3 regions of the Xylanimonas allomyrinae genome follow, and region 1 is predicted to be linked to each of the others. Evidence: predicted binding sites of a transcription regulator. Region 1 holds the regulator's gene; each other region holds the start of a gene.
What was found. Region 1 encodes Rex, which represses fermentation and respiration genes when NADH is low (regulators of the CRP and FNR family bind a similar motif). Its sites were predicted from a motif close to CTTGTGAANNNNTTCACAAG; they were not measured.
Positions count from the first base shown of each region.

Region 2: adhE (bifunctional acetaldehyde-CoA/alcohol dehydrogenase) is a predicted target of Rex. The motif match lies at 2,846-2,865, and genes of this name have one in related genera.
Region 3: mqo (malate dehydrogenase (quinone)) is a predicted target of Rex. The motif match lies at 3,466-3,485, and genes of this name have one in related genera.

Region 1 is NZ_CP035495.1:3,357,312-3,363,965, reverse strand. Features, by position in the region: gene ET495_RS15140 (cytochrome c biogenesis CcdA family protein) at 14-778, opposite strand; gene ET495_RS15135 (TlpA family protein disulfide reductase) at 778-1,383, opposite strand; gene ET495_RS15130 (histidine phosphatase family protein) at 1,392-2,042, opposite strand; gene ET495_RS15125 (MarR family winged helix-turn-helix transcriptional regulator) at 2,104-2,661, opposite strand; gene ET495_RS15120 (YceI family protein) at 2,678-3,229, shown strand; gene ET495_RS15115 (redox-sensing transcriptional repressor Rex) at 3,365-4,027, opposite strand; gene ET495_RS15110 (glutaredoxin family protein) at 4,050-4,295, opposite strand; gene ET495_RS15105 (HAD family hydrolase) at 4,424-5,242, shown strand; gene ET495_RS15100 (30S ribosomal protein bS22) at 5,336-5,434, opposite strand; gene ET495_RS15095 (acetoin utilization protein AcuC) at 5,576-6,654, opposite strand, start outside.
Region 2 is NZ_CP035495.1:1,721,959-1,728,612, forward strand. Features, by position in the region: gene adhE (bifunctional acetaldehyde-CoA/alcohol dehydrogenase) at 80-2,797, opposite strand; gene ET495_RS07875 (prolyl oligopeptidase family serine peptidase) at 2,993-5,191, shown strand; gene ET495_RS07880 (uroporphyrinogen decarboxylase/cobalamine-independent methonine synthase family protein) at 5,213-6,244, opposite strand; gene mnmA (tRNA 2-thiouridine(34) synthase MnmA) at 6,241-6,654, opposite strand, start outside.
Region 3 is NZ_CP035495.1:1,609,545-1,616,198, forward strand. Features, by position in the region: gene ET495_RS07360 (M24 family metallopeptidase) at 1-316, shown strand, start outside; gene ET495_RS18575 (DUF2599 domain-containing protein) at 313-1,152, shown strand; gene ET495_RS07370 (siderophore-interacting protein) at 1,181-1,990, opposite strand; gene ET495_RS07375 (MFS transporter) at 2,011-3,003, opposite strand; gene mqo (malate dehydrogenase (quinone)) at 3,504-5,015, shown strand; gene ET495_RS07385 (LysR family transcriptional regulator ArgP) at 5,109-5,987, opposite strand; gene ET495_RS07390 (LysE/ArgO family amino acid transporter) at 6,067-6,654, shown strand, end outside.

The sequences.
Region 1 (6,654 bases):
TGCGTGCGACTCACTAGACCACCGTCTCCCAGCCGTTGACCCAGCCCTGGAGCGCCCGGGTGACGGCGCCCCACACCCCGGTGACGAGCGCCAGGCCGATGAGCACCAGCAGCCCGCCCCCGACCCGCAGGATCGCGAGCCGGTGCCGGCGCAGGAACCCGAGCATGCGCTGCGAGGCCTGGAGCCCGAGCGCGACCAGCAGGAACGGCACGCCGAGCCCGAGGCAGTATGCGATGCCGAGCGCGACCCCGCGGGCCACCGACGCCTCGTCGAGCGCGAGCACCTGGACGGCGCCGAGCGTCGGCCCCACGCACGGCGTCCAGCCCAGCCCGAACACGACGCCGAGCAGCGGCGCGCCCCACAGCCCGGCGCGCGGGCTCAGGTGCAGCCGCCGCTCGCGCTGCAGGAACGGCAGCCCACCCAGGAACGCCAGTCCCATGAGGACGACCACGACGCCGAGCACCCGCTGGATGACGCCCTGCCACTGCACGAGGTGGACCCCGACCGCGCCCGCCGCGGCCATCAGCGCGACGAACACGGCGGTGAACCCGGCGACGAACAGGGCGACGCCCGCGAGCACGCGGCCCCGCACGGGCGCCGTGCGCCCGGGTGCCGATCCCGCCGTGGCCGCCGCCATCCCGCTGACGTAGCCCACGTATCCGGGCACGAGCGGCAGCACGCACGGCGACGCGAACGACACGAGCCCGGCGAGGATCGCCACGGGCACGGCCAGCAGCATCGACCCGGAGAACGCCGTGGTCGCGAACGTCTCCCCCATCACGCGCCCGATCCGCCGGTGGTCCCGGCCTCCGCGAGCACGTCGTCGACGAGGGCGTCGAGCGTCGAGGGGTCGGCCTTGCCGACGACGCGGGCGGCCACACGGTGCTCGCGGTCGAGCACGACGGTGGTCGGGACGGCCTGGAGCGGGACGACGCCCGCGAGCCGTGCGATGACCGAGCCGCTCGCGTCCTCGATGGACGGGTAGGTCACGCCGAAGGTCCGCTCGAACGCCTGCGCGGCCCCGGCGTCGTCCTGGGTGTTGACGCCCAGGACGCGCACGCCGTCGCTCGCGCGCTCGGCCGCGAGCGCGACCAGGCCGGGCGCCTCGGCGCGGCACGGAGCGCACTCGGCGTACCAGGTGTTGACGACGACGACGTCGCCCGTCCACTCGGCGGTGCTCACGTCCGTGCCGTCGAACTGCGTGCCCTCGATCGTCACCGGGTCGTCGCGGTCGGCGGGGTCCCACTGCGTGACGGACCCGTCGCCCGAGACGAAGCCCTGCCCGACGACGTCACCCGCGCCCGAGTCCTGCGCACAGCCGGCGAGCCCGGCGGCCAGTGCGCCGGCGGCGAGCGTCGCGGCGAGTGCTCGCGCGTGCCTCACGTGGCCCCTCACTTGGCCGACCACGCTCCCTTGCTCAGCGTCGCCGACAGGTGCCGGGCCGGCTCCGTGTACTCGATGCCCACGAGCTCGTCCCCCGCGAAGTGGAGGCTGGTCAGCGACGCGAGCGTGCACTCGCGGCGGCGCGGGTCGTGCCACAGGCGCCGGCCCTCGTAGGCCAGGCGGGTGACCCAGATGGGGAGCTGGTGGCTGACCAGAACGACCTCGTGGCCTGCGTGCGCGGCGCGCGCGTCCTCGACGGCCGCTTGCACGCGGTCGGCCTGCTCACGGTAGGGCTCGCCCCAGGAGGGGCGCAGCGGGTTGCGCAGCAGCGGCCACCAGCGGGGGTTGGCGAGCTGCGTGGGGCGCGACCCGACGGTCGTGCCCTCGAACTGGTTCCCGGCCTCGATGAGGCGGTCGTCGCTCGCCGTGACCAGTCCGTACGCGGCGGAGACGGGCGCTGCCGTCTCCTGCGCGCGCTGGAGGGGCGAGGCGATGACGCCGACGACGTCGTGCCCGGACCCGGTGAGCGCCGCGGCGACGACGCGGGCCATCTCGTGGCCACGTTCTGACAGGTGGTAGCCCGGCAGCCGTCCGTATAGCACACGGTCGGGGTTGTGGACTTCGCCGTGGCGCAGAAGGTGGACAGTCGTGGTCACCATGGCGCCAGTGTCCCACGCCCCGCTCGGCGTTCTCCGGGCCTTGGGCGTGGTGAGATCACCGTCACGCGGTGGCGCTCTTCGCCTCCTGTGCCACCTTGGCCATCGCGCGCCCGAGCACCAGGAGCTCGTCGGGATCGATCACGTCGATCATGAGGCGCCGCACCGCGGCGACGTGCAGCGGCGCGGCCTCGACGAGCAGGTCCCACCCGGCGTCGGTCATGACGCAGTTGACGCCACGCCGGTCGCCCGGCACGGCGTGGCGGGCGACCAGGCCGCGCCGCTCCATGCGGTCGACCGTGTGGGTCAGGCGGCTGCGTGACAGCGCGAGCCCGTCGGCCAGGGCCGACATCCGCAGCGTCCTGTCGGGCTGCTCGGAGAGCTGGACCATCAGGTGGTACTCGCCCATCGACAGCGGGATGCCTGCGTCGTGCGCCCGGTCGAGCGCGTCGACGAACCGGGCGGTGCCCTCGAGGTACGAGCGCCAGGCGCGCTGCTGCTCGTCGGAGAGCCACTCGGTCATGGGAATACGGTACGCGAGCCCCTCGTTGTCACTGACGCCCAGCGCGATAGTTGAGCGTTCAACTATTAAATACTTGACTCTCGCCCAGACCCCGATCATCACAGGAGCTCAGCACATGCCCACTCCGCTGCCCGCCGGACTCACCGCCGGAACCTACGCCATCGACGCCACGCACTCGACCGCCTCGTTCTCCGTGCGGCACGCCGGCATCGCCAAGGTGCGCGGCACGATCGCCATCACCTCCGGCGCGGTCACCGTCGGCGAGAGCCTCGACTCGTCGTCCGTCACCGCCGTCCTCGACGCGGCGTCGGTCAACACCGGCGACGCCAACCGCGACGGACACCTGCGCAGCGCCGACTTCTGGCACGCCGACGAGCGCCCGACCTGGACCTTCACGTCGACCGCCGTCAAGGCCGACGGCAGCGACTTCGTCGTCGCGGGCGACCTGACCATCAACGGCGTGACGCGGCCCGTCGAGCTCGCGACCGAGTTCACCGGCACCGCGACCGACCCGTACGGCAACTCCCGCGTGGGTTTCGAGTCCGAGGTCGAGATCTCGCGCGCCGACTTCGGGCTGACGTGGAACACGGCCCTCGAGACGGGCGGCTTCCTGGTGGGCGACAAGGTCAAGATCGCACTCGACATCTCGGCCATCAAGCAGGCCTGAGACCTCGCTGCGGCCGGGTACCGGGACAGACCTCCCGGTGCTCGGCCGCTGTCGTGTCGTGGCTGTCGTGTCGTGACCGTCGTGCCTCGCTGGTCGTGCCTCGCCCCGGCGTGGTCCGCGCCGGTCGGCGACCCGTCAGCCCTTCGCCGAGCGCGACGCCGCGCGCGCCGCCGCGTGGAACGCCAGGATCTGCAGCTCCCCGGCGACGTCGACGCTGCGCACCACCACGTCGTCGGGCACCTGGAGCGCGACCGGCGAGAACGACAGGATCTCGCGCACGCCCGACGCGGTGACGCGCTCGGCCACGGCCTGCGCCGCGTGCGCGGGAGTCGCGAGCACCACCATCGTCACGGACTCGCGTTCGAGGATCTTCTCCAGGTCGTCGAGGTGCTCCACGGCCAGGCTCCCCGACGGGCGGGTACCCACCACGGCCGCCGCGACGTCGAGCAGTGCCACCACCTCGAAGCCACGCGCGGTGTAGCCCGAGTAGTTCGCGAGGGCATGACCCAGGTTGCCCAGCCCGATGATGGCGAGCCGGTGCGTGGACCCCAGCCCGAGCGCGCTCGAGATGACCACGGACAGCGAGGCGACGTCGTAGCCCACCCCGCGCGTGCCGAACGAGCCGAGGAACGACAGGTCCTTGCGCAGCTGCGCCGACCCGACGCCCGAGGCGTCGGCGAGCTCGGTCGACGACGTCGTGCGCACGCCGTCCGCCTCCAGGGCGTGCAGCGCACGCAGATAGTGGGGCAGGCGGGCCACCGTCGCCGCCGGAACCGCCAGGTCGCCGGACTCGATCACCGCATCCCTCTCGTTCGCGCCGTCAATGGCCGCCCGAGGCGAGTCGACGGGCCAGCCTCGCGCCGTCGACCTGCCAGAAGCCCTGCTGCACGCCGTCGACCTCGACGACGGGCACGTAATCGCCGTACCGGTCCCGGAGAATAGCCGAGTCGGGCCCCGAATCGATATCCACCTCGACCCACCTCTCGCCGGCGTCCCCGCAGACGCTGGAGACGACCTCCCGTGCGTCGTCGCACAGGTGGCATCCCGCCCGGCTGAAGAGGACCACACGCGCCGGTCTGCCCGGAGGGTCTGCCTGCGGCCTGTCCACGACCACAGACTACGCGCGCGGATAGGGTGGTCGGCATGTCGGACGTTCGTGCCTCCTCGCCGCGCGACGAGCGGCGTCAGCGCGAAATGGACCCACGCGACCAGGGTCCGCGCGAACGCCGTCAGGCCGCGGCATTCTTCGACGTCGACAACACCGTGATTCGCGGGGCGAGCGCCTACCACCTGTCGCGCGCCCTGTACCAGCGCAAGTTCTTCGGCACGATGGACCTGCTGCGCTTCGCCGTCATCCAGGCGCGGTACGTGCTGTTCGGCGAGTCCCGGCAGCAGATCGACCAGGTGCGCGAACGCGCGCTGTCGCTCATCGCAGGCCGCTCCGTGGCCGAAGTCACAGCGGTGGGCGAGGAGGTCTACGACACCGTGCTCGAGCTGCGCATCTTCCCCGGCACCAAGAAGCTGCTCGACGAGCACATCGCCGCGGGCGACCAGGTGTGGCTCGTGACCGCGACCCCCGTCGAGATCGGCCGCCTCATCGCACGCCGCCTGGGGGCCACCGGCTGCCTGGGCACCATCGCCGAGCACAAGGACGGCTTCTACACCGGCCGCCTGCTGGGCGACCTCATGCACGGCGAGGTCAAGGCCGACGCCGTCCGCGAGCTGGCCGAGCGCGAGGACATCGACCTCGAGGCCTCCTACGCGTACGGCGACTCGCTCAACGACCTGCCGATGATGACCGCCGTCGGCCACCCCTGCCCCATCAACCCCGACGGCCGGCTGCGCCGCCACGCGCGCGAGGTGGGCTGGCCCATCCGCGAGTTCCGCGGTCGCCGCCAGCGGGTCGCCGGACGCAGCGTCAAGACGGCGTCCTGGGCCGGGGCGGCGTGGGCCGCAGGGCTCGTGGTGCGGGCCGTGCGGCGGCAGGTGCGCAAGCGGCTCGACCTGGACTGAACGCAGGGCTGGGCGCCGACGGGAGCGGTCGCATGCCGACCTCGGCCCGACAAGCAACGAGGCCCGGTCCCCTGGGGGCCGGGCCTCGGTACGTCACTTCTTGTTGCGACGCTGGTGACGCGTCTTGCGGAGCAGCTTGCGGTGCTTCTTCTTCGCCATGCGCTTGCGGCGCTTCTTGATGACGGAGCCCATGTGGTCCTCCTGGTGCGGTCGGTCGGTGGAACAACGGTTGGTCCACAGACGAGCGGCCAACACGAGAAAAGTCCGTCCTACAGCCTACCTGATCGCTGCCAGGGGACAGAAAGCGCGGTCACCGCCCCGCTCGGGGCGGCGTCAGTCGTGGTACGGGTCGAGCCCCCACAGGGGGAACACGTGCTTGCGTGTCGCGAGGACGGCACGGTCGACGTCGTCGCCCGGGTCGTAGCCGGTAGCCCACGGACGCCACTCGACCTCCTCGACGCCGAGGACCCGCGCCGCGTCGAGCCCCGACGCCTCAGCGACCTCGGCGCGCCACGACGACGGCAGCGGCAATGCCAGGTCGAGCGGCCGGTGCAGCGCCTCGGCCACGAGCGACGACCACACCAGCGGGACGACGTCGACGACGGCGTACCCGCCGCCGCCCAGCGCGACCCACCGCCCGTCGCACAGCTCGTGCGCCAGCCCGTGGACGATGCGCGCACCGTGCCGCTGCGCGTCGACGCTGACGCGCAGGTCGCTCAGCGGGTCGCGCGCGTGGGCGTCGGCACCGTGCTGCGAGACGATCACGTCCGGCCGGAACTCGCGCACCACCGCCGGCACGACGGCGTCGACCGCGCGCAGCCAGGCCGCCGACCCGGTGCGCGGCGGCAGCGCGACGTTGACCGCCGTGCCCTGCGCACGCGCACCGCCGACGTCGGCCGGGTTGCCCGTGCCGGGGAACAGCGTGTGGCCGTCCTGGTGGACCGAGACCGTGAGCACCTGCGGCTCGTCCCAGAACAGGCCCTCGACGCCGTCGCCGTGGTGCGCGTCGAGGTCGATGTAGGCGACCCGGCGCGCGCCGTCGTCGAGCAGGCGCTGGATCGCGGCCCCGGCGTCGTTGTAGATGCAGAAGCCCGAGGCGGCGTCGCGACGGGCGTGATGCATGCCGCCCGCGATGTTGAGGCCGTGCTGGACACGCCCCTCCCACACGGCCTGCGCGACGTCGACCGAGCCGGCGACGAGACGCGCAGCGGCCTCGTGCATGCCCGGGAACACCGGGTCGTCCTCGGTGCCCAGGCCGCGCGCCGGGTCCGGGACGCCCTCGGACGCGCGGCGCACCGCCGCGACGTACGCCGGGTCGTGAACCGTCTCCAGCAGCGCGTCGGGTGCGGGCCCGACTCCGACGACCTCGAGCCCCGGCGTGTCGAGCAGACCGAGCTCCTCGACCAGGCGCA
Region 2 (6,654 bases), 1.6 Mb from region 1:
CTGCGCCCGGAGGAGGGGCTGACGGCGGGAGCTTCCGCCGGGGCCGCGGCGGTGCCGCGGCCCCGGCGTCAGGACCGACTCAGGCCTTGCCCGGGTTCATGTCCAGGTAGGAGACACCGTCGCGGCGCTTGGCGGCGACGTCCTCGCGGGTCAGGCCGTAGTAGGCCGCGACCATGATGTCCTTCATGTCCTGGAGCATCGGCAGGCGCGGGTTGGCCGGGGCGCACTGGTCCTCGTAGGCACGCATCGCCAGGCCGTCGAGGCCGCCGATGAAGTCCTTCTCGGACACGCCCTGCTCGGCGAACGACTTCTCCACGCCGATGCGGTCGGCCAGCTCGCGCACCGCGCGGGCGTAGGACTCCACGCCCTCCTCGGGCGTCGAGGCCGGCAGGCCCAGGTGCTTGGCGATCGCCTGGAACCGCTCGGGGGCGATGTACTTCTCCGCCTTCGGCCAGCCGGTGACCTTGCCCGGGACGAGGCCGTTGTAGCGGATCGCGTAGGGCAGGAACATCGCGTTGGTGCGGCCGTGGACCAGGTGGAACTGGGCGCCCACCGTGTGGGACATGGCGTGCACGATCCCGAGGAACGCGTTGCCGAACGCCATGCCGGCGATCGTCGCGGCGTTGTGCATCTTCTCGCGGGCCTCGTCGAGGCCGGCGCCGCCCTGGAAGGACTTCTCGATGTTCTCGAAGACGAGCTTGATCGCGTGCAGCGCCAGGCCGTCGGTGAAGTCGTTGGCGTAGACGCTGACGAACGCCTCGGTGGCGTGGGTCAGGGCGTCCATGCCCGAGTCGACGACGAGCTTGGCCGGCATCGAGGCGGTCAGCACCGGGTCGACGATCGCGACCGACGGGGTCAGCGCGTAGTCGGCGAGCGGGTACTTGAAGCCCGTCGCGTGGTCGGTGATGACGGCGAACGGCGTGACCTCGGCGCCCGTGCCCGACGACGTCGGCACGCAGACGAGCTGCGCGACCTTGCCCAGGGTCGGGTACTGGAACGCGCGCTTGCGCACGTCGAAGAACTTCTCGCGCAGGTCGGAGAACTCCAGCTCGGGGTTCTCGTACTTGAGCCACATGACCTTCGCGGCGTCCATGGGCGAGCCACCGCCGATGGCGATGATCGTGTCAGGACGGTGGTCCTTCATGAGCTCGGCGCCGCGGGCGACGGTCTCGACGCTCGGCTCGGGCTCGACCGTGTCGATGATCTGCACGGCGACCTCGTTGGTGCGCCGGCGCAGGACGTCGAGGACCTTGTCGACGATGCCGATGGTGCTCATCACGCGGTCGGTCACGATCGTGACCCGCTCGACGCCGCGCATGTCCACCAGGTACTGGATGGCGTTCGGCTCGAAGTACGTCTTCGGCGGGACCTTGAACCACTGCATGTTGTTGTTCCGCCTTGCGACGCGCTTGACGTTGATCAGGTTGACGGCCGACACGTTGTTCGAGACCGAGTTGTGGCCGTACGAACCGCAGCCGAGCGTGAGCGACGGGATCAGAGCGTTGTAGATGTCGCCGATGCCGCCGAGTGCCGACGGCTGGTTCCACAGGATGCGGACGGCCTTGACGCGGTGGCCGAACTTCTCCGAGAGCTCCTTGTCCTGCGTGTGGATCGCGGCCGAGTGACCCAGGCCGTCGAACTCCACCATCTGCTCGGACAGGCGGATGCCCTCCTCGGTGTTGCGCGCACGCAGCACCGCCAGCAGCGGCGAGAGCTTCTCGCGGCTCAGCGGCTCCTGCGGGCCGACGCCCGAGATCTCCGCCAGGAGGATCGAGGTGTCCTCGGGCACGCTGAAGCCGGCCTGCTCGGCCAGCCAGACGGCGGACTTGCCGACGACGGCGGCGTTGAGCTTGGCGCCCGCGCAGTTCTCCGAGTTGGCGGTGACGCCGAAGAAGAACTCCTCGAGCTTCGCCTTCTCCTCGGCGTTGACGACGTAGGCGTGCATCTTGCGGAACTCCGCGAGCGCCGCGTCGTAGATCTCGGTGTCGATGATGGCGGCCTGCTCGGAGGCGCACACCACGCCGTTGTCAAAGCCCTTGGACAGGACGATGTCGTTGACCGCGCGGCCCAGCTTGGCGTCACGGGCGATGTAGGCGGGGACGTTGCCCGCGCCGACGCCGAGGGCCGGCTTGCCGGTCGAGTAGGCGGCGCGGACCATCGCGTTGCCGCCGGTGGCGAGCACGAGCGAGACGCCCGGGTGGTTCATGAGCTCTGAGGTCGCCTGGATCGAGGGGTGCTCGATCCACTGGATGCAGTCCTCGGGGGCGCCGGCGGCGATCGCGGCGTCGCGCACGATCTTCGCGGCGGCGAGCGACGACTGCTGGGCGTTGGGGTGGAACCCGAAGATGATCGGGTTGCGGGTCTTGAGAGCGATGAGGCTCTTGAAGATCGCGGTCGAGGTCGGGTTGGTCACGGGCGTGACACCGGCGACGACACCGACGGGCTCGGCGATCTCGACGACGCCGCGCAGCTCGTCGCGGGCGATGACGCCCACGGTCTTGAGGCCGGCCATCGAGTGCGTGACGTGCTCGCACGCGAAGATGTTCTTGGTGGCCTTGTCCTCGAAGATGCCGCGGCCGGTCTCGTCGAAGGCCAGCTTCGCCAGGTTGCCGTGCTCGTGCAGGGCGGCGACCGACGCCTTCTTGACGATGTGGTCGATCTGCTCCTGCGTGAAGGACGCGTAGGCCGCCAGGGCCCGCAGGCCGCGCTGGACGAGGGCGTCCACCTCCACCGCGGGGTCCGTCACAGCGGCGGTCTCGTCGACCGGCTTCGCCTTCTTGGTCGTGGTCGTGCTCACGGGTTCTCTCCTCCTGAGGGACCTCGTGGGTCCCGCTCGTCCCTGTTGCATGTGAAGACTTTCACAACTGTGGTCAGACCACAAATGGGCCAGACGTGACGTGCGTCACACTACCCGTGCTCGGGGCGCTCGGCCCGCCCGCGCGAGAGCCCCTCGCAGGCCGCCGCGCACAGGTGGCCGCTAGGGTGCCGAAGCATGGGCATCGCCGCAGACCACGACCCGTTCCCCGCCACCCCGCTCGACCCCGACGCAGCGGACCCGTTCGCATGGCTGGAGGACGTCGAAGGCCCCGCGGCGCTCGCCTGGGTCCGCGAGCGCAACGCACACGCCCGGCGATCGCTCGCGTCGCAGCCGTCATACGAGGCGACCCGAGACGCCGTCCTCGAGGTGCTCGACTCCGACCAGCGCATCCCCGACGTCACCAGGATCGGTGACCGGCTCTACAACTTCTGGCGCGATGGCGCGCACGAGCGAGGCCTGTGGCGGCGAACCTCCCTCGCGTCCTACCGCACCGACGCTCCCGAGTGGGAGACGGTGCTCGACCTCGACGCGCTCGCGCGGACCGAGGGCGTGAGCTGGGTCTGGCACGGCGCGTCGGTGCTGCGGCCCGACCCCGACCGCCTCGACGAGGGCGCGCCGTGGCGGCGCGCCCTCGTCGACCTCTCGGTCGCCGGCTCGGACGCCGACGTCACACGCGAGTTCGACCTCGTCGACAAGCGGTTCGTGCCCGCGCCCGAGGGCTTCGAGCGCGCCACCGCGCCGCACGACCCGTCGTCCGGCGGCGCCAAGGGCGGGCTCGCCTGGGCCGACGAGGACACCGTGTACGTGTTCACCGACCTGGGCCCCGGCACGACGACGACCTCCGGCTACCCCCGCACCGTCCGCCTGTGGCGCCGCGGCACGCCGATCGAGGACGCCACCCTCGTCTACGAGGGACGCGACGACGACCTGTACATCTCCGGGCGCCGCTCGCGCACGCCCGGCTTCGAGCGCGACCTGGTCCAACGGTCGATCGCGTTCTACCGCTCGCAGACGTTCCTCGTCACGGGCGCCGGGACGCCCGAGCAGGCGCTGACCCGCATCGACGTGCCCGAGTCGGCCGAGGTCGGCTTCCACCGCGAGTGGCTGCTGGTCGACCTGCGCGACGACTGGGCGACGGGCGGCACCGTCCACCGCGCCGGGTCGCTGCTGGCGGCGCCCGCCGAGGCGTTCCTCGCCGGCTCGCGCGACCTGACCGTGCTGTTCGAACCGACGCCGACGACGTCGCTCGCCGGCGCCACCTGGACCCGCCACCACCTGGTGCTCAACGTCCTCGACGACGTCAAGAACCGGCTCCACGTGCTCACGCCGCCCCCGTCGGCCGGCGGCCAGGGCCCGGCCGGCCCATGGACCCGCACGCCGTTCCCCGAGACCGACCCCGTCGCGACCGTCGGCGTGCGCGCCGTCGACCCCGTGGACAGCGACGACGTGTGGGTCGTCACCACCGGCTACCTCACGCCGTCGACGCTCTCGCTCGCGACCGTCGGCACGGAGGGCGCGGCCCTCGACCCGCTCAAGTCCGCCCCCGCGTTCTTCGACGCGGCCGGGCTCGTCGCCGAGCAGCACTTCGCCACGTCCGACGACGGCACGCGCGTGCCGTACTTCGTCGTCGGGCGCGAGGGCGTCCTGCACCGCCGGTGGCGCGAGCCTGCGCAGCCCGCCCCGACGCTCCTGTACGGGTACGGCGGGTTCGAGGTCTCGTTGACGCCGGCGTACTCGGGCGGGCTCGGGCGGGCCTGGCTGGAGAAGGGCGGCGTGTACGCCGTCGCGAACATCCGTGGCGGCGGCGAGTACGGGCCCGCCTGGCACCAGGCCGCGCTCGGGCGCCACCGGCACCGGGCGTACGAGGACTTCGCCGCCGTCGCGCGCGACCTCGTGCAGCGCCGTGTGACCACGCCCGCCCTCCTCGGCGCCCAGGGCGGGTCGAACGGCGGGCTGCTGATCGGCAACATGCTCACGCGCTACCGCGAGCTGTTCGGGGCGCTCGTCATCCAGGTGCCGCTGCTCGACATGAAGCGGTACTCGCACCTGCTCGCCGGCGCCTCCTGGACGGCCGAGTACGGCGACCCCGACGACCCCGCCCAGTGGGAGCACCTGCGGGAGTACTCCCCCTACCACCACATCGCGGCCGGTCGCCGGTACCCGCCCGTGCTCCTGCTGACCTCCACGCGCGACGACCGCGTCCACCCCGGCCACGCACGCAAGGCGGCGGCGCTGCTCGACGTCGTCGGCGCCGACGTCACCTACTACGAGAACGTCGAGGGAGGCCACGGCGGGGCCGCGACCAACGCGCAGGCGGCCCACATGGCGGCGCTCGCGTGGGAGTTCCTCGGCGAGCGCCTGGGTCTGCGCTGACGACGCCGGGCCTGGACGGCGTCAGGCCGCGGCGCGCTCGGCGAGGGCCTCGCCCACGCGGCCCAGGTTCGCCAGCTCGGCGCGGTGCGCGTCGACGCCCGCAGGCGCGCCGCGCGGTGCGGCGAGCAGCGTGACGCCGTCCAGGCTCGACGCCGGCAGGCCGACGCGCCGCCACGGCTCGTCGACCAGGCGCACCAGCTCGCCCAGCATCGGCCCCGCGCACTGCGAGACCTGCACGGGCGGCAGCCCCGCCCACAGACCGATCCCCCGCTCCACGGCACGCGCCACCAGCTCCCACGCCCGTTCCTGCCAGCCGATCGCCCCGACGTCGAGGCCCACCGCGTCCGCGCCCGCCAGCACGACGGGCGGCAGCCCCGCCCACGTGTCGCCGAGGTGGACGACGGCCCGCGCCCCGGCGTCGTGCACCGCCTCGATCACGGGCCGCAGGCCCTCGACCACGTCCGGCCCCGGCACGGCACGCAGGCGCGAGTAGCCCGAGAAGGTGGGCAGCACGCCCGCGTGGACGGCCCCGAGCCGAGGCTCGGCGAGCTGCACGACGACGTCACCCAGCGCCGGGACCTGCGCGCGCACGGCCGCGAGGTGGGCGCGCACGCCCTCGGCGAGCGCGAGCGACAGGTCGCGGCGGGCGCCGACGTCGGCCAGCACGCGGTCGCCGCGTGCCGCCCACAACGTCGCCGCGAGCGTCCACGGGCCCACGACCTCGACCGCGAGCGGACCGCTGTAGCCGTGCGCAGCGATGGCGAGCGCGCCGAGGTCCTCGCGCAGGAACCCCTCGGCCCGGCGCTGGTCGAGACCGGCGTGCGCGGTGAGCCTCCAGCCGTGCGGGCCGAGCTCGACGGGCAGCTCCGCGAGCAGCGCGGCGGTGCGGCCGACGGCGTCCGCGCCCGGTCCGCGACTCGCGAGCTGCGTGAGGAACGGAACCGCGTCGACGCCCGCGGGCAGCTCCGCGAGATCGCCGAGCACCGTCTGCTGGGCCTCGAGCTCGTCGTGCTCGGCACCCGGCCACGGGCCGTGGCCGCTGACGCCCGTCATCCGGGCGTCCCGGCCGGCGCCTCGGCGCGCGCCGCACGCCAGGCCCGGGACACGGTGGCCTGGCCCAGCACGCGCGTGCCGCGGTAGACGACGACCGACTGACCGGCCGCGACGCCGCGCAGCGGCGTGCCCGTGAGCTCGACCACCAGCCCCTCCCCGGCCGCACGCACGCGCGCCGGGACGGGCGCCCCGTGCGCGCGGACCTGGACCTCGACGTCATCCAGCACGACGTCCTCCAGCACGAGGTCCTCCGCAGCAGCGCCCGCGGGCGCTGCACCCCGCGGCTCGACGCCCCGCGGCTCGACGCCCGCCGCGGCGAGCGGTGCCAGCCACGTCGCCCGCACACCCGCGATCCGGTCCACCGACAGCAGCTCGGCCGGGCCCACGACCACGGTGTTGGTGTCGGTGCG
Region 3 (6,654 bases), 1.7 Mb from region 1:
CGTGCGCCCGGGGGCCACGTGCCAGGACGTCGACCGCGCGGCGCGGCGCGTCATCACGGACGCCGGGTTCGGCGAGCACTTCATCCACCGCACGGGCCACGGCATCGGCCTGACCACCCACGAGCCGCCCTACCTCGTCGAGGGCGAGGCCACGCCTCTCCGGGCCGGGATGTGCTTCTCGGTCGAGCCGGGCGTCTACCTGCCGGGCCGGTTCGGGGTGCGCATCGAGGACATCGTCGTGGCCTTCGACGCCGCCTCCCCGCAGGGTGCGCGGCGGCTCAACACCTCGCCGCGCGGCCTGCGGCTCGTCGAGTGAGCCGGCTGAGGGTCGCGGCGGGCGTGGCGCTGCTGGCCGCGACGCTCGGCGGGTGTACCGGTGGCGGCGCACCCGCGCCGCGGCCGACGGCGTCTGCTAGCGCCACGGTCCCCGCGGGCCCGGCGGCGCCCGGGTCCCCCGCCACCCCTGGGCACCCCGGCGCCGCCGCGAGCCCCGCGCCCACGCAGGATCTCGCGGCCGACGCGCTGCGCCTGGGTGTCACCGAGGGGCCGGTGACGCTGCTGATCGCGCTCCCGGGCGGCGACGTGCAGGACGCGCCCGCCCAGGTGGGCGCGTCGCACGACGGTGCGCTGCCGGTGACGCTCGACCCGGCGGGCATCGCTGGCGGGGTCGTGGGCGTGGACCTCGCGTCGGGCGGCACCCTGACGGCGTACCCGGACGGCGGCCTGGCAGTGCGCGACGCGGACGGCACGCTCGTGGGCGGCCTGAGCGCCCCGACCGGCGGGGGCCGCTTCACGGTCGTCTCCCCGGGGCGGGCGGAGCTGCGCTGGACGACGACGCCCGCCGCGCCGCAGGCCGTCGCGTTCTCGCTCGGGACGCGCGGCATCGTCTCGGCGACGTGGGGCGAGCGCGAGGGCGGCCGGTCGCTGGCCGTGGTGCCCACGGGCTGGGCACGTGACGCGGGCGATGCGGGCCGCGAGCTGGTGTGGGCCGAGGTGACGGCCGCGCAGCCCGAGGCCGACACGTCCGGGATGCGCGACCAGCTCACGTGCCATGCGATCGGCGCGCGCGACAAGGCGTCGTGGAACCTTGAGCCGTGGCGGCCGGACGTCGGTCTGCTCGCGGTGATGGCGGCGCGGTGCAACCCGTCGTGACGGCCCGGTCCCCGCGGGCGGCGCGGGCTCAGCCTGCGGTGTGCCCGGATCGCCAGTACCCGACGAAGTCGACGTGTGCCTTGGGCAGGCCACGCTCGGCCACGAGGTGCCTGCGCACGCCCGTGGCGAGCGCCGACTCCCCGACGGCGAACGCGTAGGCGGTGCCCGCGGGCAGGTCGGCCGCGCCGACGGCGTCGAGCGCGGCGAGGCCCGGCGCGAGGTGCGGGTCGCGGACCAGCCAGTGCAGGTCGACGCCGTCGGGGACGCGGAACTCCTGGGCGTCGTCGGGCGCGGGCACCTCGATGACGGCCAGGCCGCGCGCGTCGTCGGGCAGCGACTCGCACACGCCGGCCACGGCGGGCAGCCCGGTCTCGTCGGCGACCAGGAGCGTCCAGTCGTGCGTGTGGCGCGGGTGGTAGCCGACGCCCTGGTCGAGCAGGCCGACCTGGTCGCCCGGGCGGGCGGCAAGGGCCCACTCGACGGCGGGTCCGCTGTGCCCGTGCTCGTCGGTGTGGACGACGAAGTCCACGTCGATCTCGTGCAGGCCGGGGCGCGCGGCGCGCACGGTGTAGTTGCGCACCCAGGGGCGGCGCGCCTTGGGGGTGGCGAGGTACTGCGCGTACCAGAGCGCGGACGTCGCGGTCGGGAGCGCGAGGGCGTCCTGCCCGGCGCGTGGCAGGAAGAGGCGGAACCACTGGTCGAAGCCGGTGACCGTGAACCGCCGGAGGCCCTCGCCGCCGAGGGTCACGCGCAGCAGGTGCGAGCTGAGGCGTGTGGTGGCGACGACCTCGGCGAGCAGGACGTGGGGGTCGACGGCGGGACGTCCGCGATAGCTCATGGCCGAAGGTTAGGTGAGGCTTACCTCACCAGTCCAGGCGGTTCGTGCGAGACGATCCCGTTGACGCGCGGCGTCACGCGCCGCTCGAGCAGGAGCGCCGTGCCCGCGAGCGCCCCGCAGCCCGCGACGACGACGGCGATGAACCCGCCGGCGAGGTGGTGCTCGAGCAGGAAGCCCGCCACGACGGGCCCGGCGATGGTGCCCGCCTGGAAGGCGCCCGAGTTGACGGCGTTGTACCGCCCGCGCAGATGGTCGGGGGCCATGTCGTTGGTGATCGCGGGCAGCGCGGACTGCATCAGCGTCTCCCCCAGCCCGAACACGCCGTGGAACACCAGCACGCCCGCAGCGGCCGCGGCGCCGCCCGGCACCAGCCCCGTCGCCCCGAGGATCAGCCACGACAGCGCCCAGATGGCCGCCATCGCCACCAGCACCCGCGTGCGCCGTCGTCCGCGAGCGCGGTTCATGACCCAGAACTGCAGCAGGACGATGACGGCGGTGTTGACGACGAACGCGAAGCCGACCACGCGCGTGGACACCTGCGCGGCCTGCCGTGCGAACGCCGGGAACCCGCCCTCCATCTGCCCGTAGCCCACGAACGAGGCGAGCACGGCGAGCGCGGTCAGCCACAGCACCTCGGGGCGGCGCAGGATCGCGAGGTACCCGACGGTTCCCTCGGCCGCGTCGGCGGGGCGTTCGGCGCGGCCGTGCAGGTGCCGCAGCGGCCCGAGCAGCACCGCGACCGGGGCGAGGAACGTCGCAGCGTTGATGAGGAACGCGGCCACGAAGGTGCCGGGCCGCTCGACGTCGACCAGGAAGCCGCCGACGACGCCGCCCACGCCGATGCCGAGGTTGAGCAGGGCGAAGTTGACGCCGAAGTAGCGCTGCCGCAGCTCGCCGCGCACCACGGTGGCCACGAGCGCGTTGGACGCCGGCCATGCGACGCCCAGCTGGACGCCGAACAGGCACAGCCCGGCGGCGGCCACGACGGGCACGGTCGCGCACGCGAGCAGCACCAGCCCCCGATGCCCGCGGCGAGCCCCGCGAGCACGACGCGGCGCGCGCCGTAGCGGTCCACGAGCGCTCCGGCGGGCCCGGTCACGGCCAGTCCGACGACGGCAATCAGCCCCATGAGCGTGCCCGAGAGGCCGAGGGTGAACCCGCGCACCTCGTGCAGGTAGATGATCGTGAACGGCAGCGTGAGACCGCGCCCGAAGAACTGGACGACGACCGTCGTCAGCAGCCACCGCCCGTCGCGGGGCAGGGCGAACCAGAACGCGACTGCGCCGGAGCGCGCGGAGGTGGGCACGCACCGATCCTCGCCCGTGCCACCGGCTCAGGGCGAACGGATTCCGGCGGCGGCGGGCTGACGTGACGACCGGCACAAACCGGGACATGACACCCAGTCAGCATGCGTGACGCATCTCACGGCGATCCTGACCACGTGTTGTGATCTGGGTCATAGACGATCATTCAGTTTCGTGACGGTTTTCACGAGGTCCTAAACTCGCACGCCATGGCTGCCGTTACCCCCCGCCCCACGGACCAGGTCGACGTCGTCCTGATCGGCGGCGGCATCATGAGCGCGACCCTTGGCACGCTGCTGCAACAGCTCGAGCCGACGTGGACCATCCGCCTGTACGAGCGACTCGACGACGTCGCCCTCGAGTCGAGCAACCCGTGGAACAACGCCGGGACCGGGCACGCCGCACTGTGCGAGCTCAACTACACGCCCGAGCGCAAGGACGGCTCGATCGACGTCTCCAAGGCCGTCACGATCAACGAGCAGTTCGAGGTGTCGCGCGAGTACTGGCACCACCTGCTCACCGAGGGCGCGCTGACGGGCACCGACTTCCTCCAGCACACCCCGCACATGACGTTCGTGCGCGGCGCCGAGAACGTCGACTTCCTGCGGCGCCGCTTCGAGGCGCTCTCCGCACACCCGCTGTTCAAGGACATGGAGTTCTCGACCGACCGCGACCAGATCGCGCGGTGGGCCCCGCTCCTGGTCGAGGGCCGCGACGAGTCCGAGCCGGTCGCCGCGACCCGCAACGCGGCCGGCACCGACGTCGACTTCGGCGCCCTGACCCACCAGCTCGTCGACTCCCTGGTCGCCCGCGGCGCCGAGGTGCACCTTCAGCACGAGGTCACGAGCCTGCGCCGCACGCGCGACGGACGCTGGCGGCTCAAGGTCAAGGACCGCAGCTGGAACGCCGCGAACCGGACCCGCACCGTCAGCGCCCGCTTCGTCTTCGTCGGCGCGGGCGGCGGCGCGCTGCCGCTGCTCCAGTCGTCCGGCATCCCGGAGATCCGCGGCTTCGGCGGCTTCCCGATCTCGGGCGAGTTCCTGCGCACCTCCGACCCCGAGCTCGTGGCCCGCCACCACGCCAAGGTGTACGGCATGGCCGACGTCGGCGCTCCCCCCATGTCGGTGCCGCACCTGGACACGCGCGTCGTCGACGGCCGCCAGTACCTGCTGTTCGGCCCGTACGCCGGGTTCAGCCCCAAGTACCTCAAGCGGGGCAAGTACCTGGGCCTGGTGACGTCGCTGCGGCTGCACAACCTCACGTCGATGCTGGGCGCCGGCCTGCGCAACATCGACCTCACCCAGTACCTCGTCGGCGAGCTCGTCTCCCGCCCCGAGACCAAGTTCCGCACCCTGCAGGCCTTCTTCCCCCAGGCGCACCCCAAGGACTGGGAGCGCATCACGGCGGGTCAGCGCGTCCAGGTCATCAAGCGCGACAAGAACGGCAAGGGCGTGCTCGAGTTCGGCACCGAGGTGGTCGCCGCCGCCGACGGCTCGATCGCCGGCCTGCTCGGTGCGTCCCCGGGGGCCTCGACGGCCGTCTCGGCCATGGTCGAGCTGCTCGGCCGCTGCTTCCCGGCCAAGGCCGAGGCCTGGCGGCCGCTCCTCGCCCAGATGATGCCGAGTCTCGACGGCGTCCCGGCCGACACGGGCGGGCTCGCGAGCGAGTCCCACGCGGACGCCCACGGCCTGGTGCTCGACGCGGAGGCGTACGGGGCGTAGCCGCTGCCGCCGAGTTCGAGCACTCGTCGCGGCGTTCGAGCCCCCGGGCGCTCGAACTCGCCGCAGGTGCTCGAACTCGGCGGACCCGCCCCCTCACCCCAGCAGCGCGGCACGCGCCGCCGCGCGGATCGCCGCGGCCACCGCGTCGAGCACGGGCGTCCGCAGCGACCACTGCTGCCAGTGCAGCTCGACGTCCACGTGCGTGCCCGGGCCGAGGTCCACGAGCTCGCCCGCGGCCTCGGCGTCGTCGGCGTGCTCGGCGGGCAGCAGCCCCCACCCCAGCCCGAGCCGCACCGACCGTGCGTAGTCGGCCGACGACGGCACATAGTGCCGCGGCGGATCGACCGGGCCGCCCGCGCGCTCGCGCAGGTAGCGATCCTGCAAGTCGTCCTTGCGGTCGAACATCAGGACGGGCGCACCGGCCAGCGCGGCGGGCGTGACGCCGTCGGGGAACCAGCGCGCGGCGAACGCGGGGGTCGCGAACGGCCGGTAGCGCATCACGCCCAGCCGCACCGCGACGCACCCCTGCACCGGGGTGGCCTGCGTGGTCACGGCGGCCATGACCTCGCCCTGGCGCAGCAGCTCGGCCGAGTGGTCCTGGTCCTCGCGGTGGACGTCGAACACCGCCAGGTGCGCGACGTCGGCCAGCGCCCGCAGCGCCCACGTGTTGAGGCTGTCGCCGTTGATCGCGAGCGGCACGAGCGGCAGCCCGCCCGTGGCGGTGCGCGGCCGGGGCAGTCCCGTCTCGCGCACGACGGCGAGCACCTGCCGCGCGGAGCGCACGACGTCGGCGCCCGCCGTCGTCACCCCCACGGGCCGGGAGCGCCGCAGCAGCACCGTGCCCGCTGACGTCTCCAGGGCCTTGATGCGCTGGCTGACCGCGGACGGCGTGACGTGCAGGGCGCGCGCGGCGGCGTCGAAGGAGCCCTCGTCGACGACCGCGACGAGGGCCTCCAACTGGGCGAGCTCCATTCCTCGATCATAAGGAGAACTGTTGCCCCGGTAGAAACATTCGCTGGACTGCATTCGGGTGACGTCCTAGCGTCGCGTCGTGCTCACCTCCACCGTGCTCACCTCCACCGTGCTCACCTCCACCGCCGCGCTCGCCGGAGTCTCGGGCCTCGGGTTCGGCCTGTCCCTCATCGTCGCGATCGGCGCGCAGAACCTCCACGTGCTGCGCCAGGGGCTGCGCCGCGAGCACGTGGGCGCCGTCGTGACCGTGTGCGCGGCGTCCGACGTGGTGCTCATCGCGGCGGGCGTCGGCGGGGCGAGCGCGGCGCTGGCCGCGCTGCCGTGGCTCGGGACGGCGACACGCTGGGGCGGCGCGGTGTTCCTGCTCGCGTACGCCGCGATCGCGGCTCGGCGGGCGCTGCGATCGGGCGCCGCACTGCGCGCCGACGACGGCGGGCCACGCACCGGGCTCGCCCCCGTGCTCGCCACGACGGCGGCGCTCACGTGGCTCAACCCGCACGTCTACCTCGACACCGTCGTGCTCATGGGCTCGGTCGCCTCGGGGCACGGGGACGCCCGCTGGTGGTTCGCGGCCGGCGCGATGACCGCGAGCCTGGCCTGGTTCTCGGGTCTCGGCTACGGCGCGCGCCTGCTGCGCCCGCTGTTCGCGCGGCCCGCCTCGTGGCGG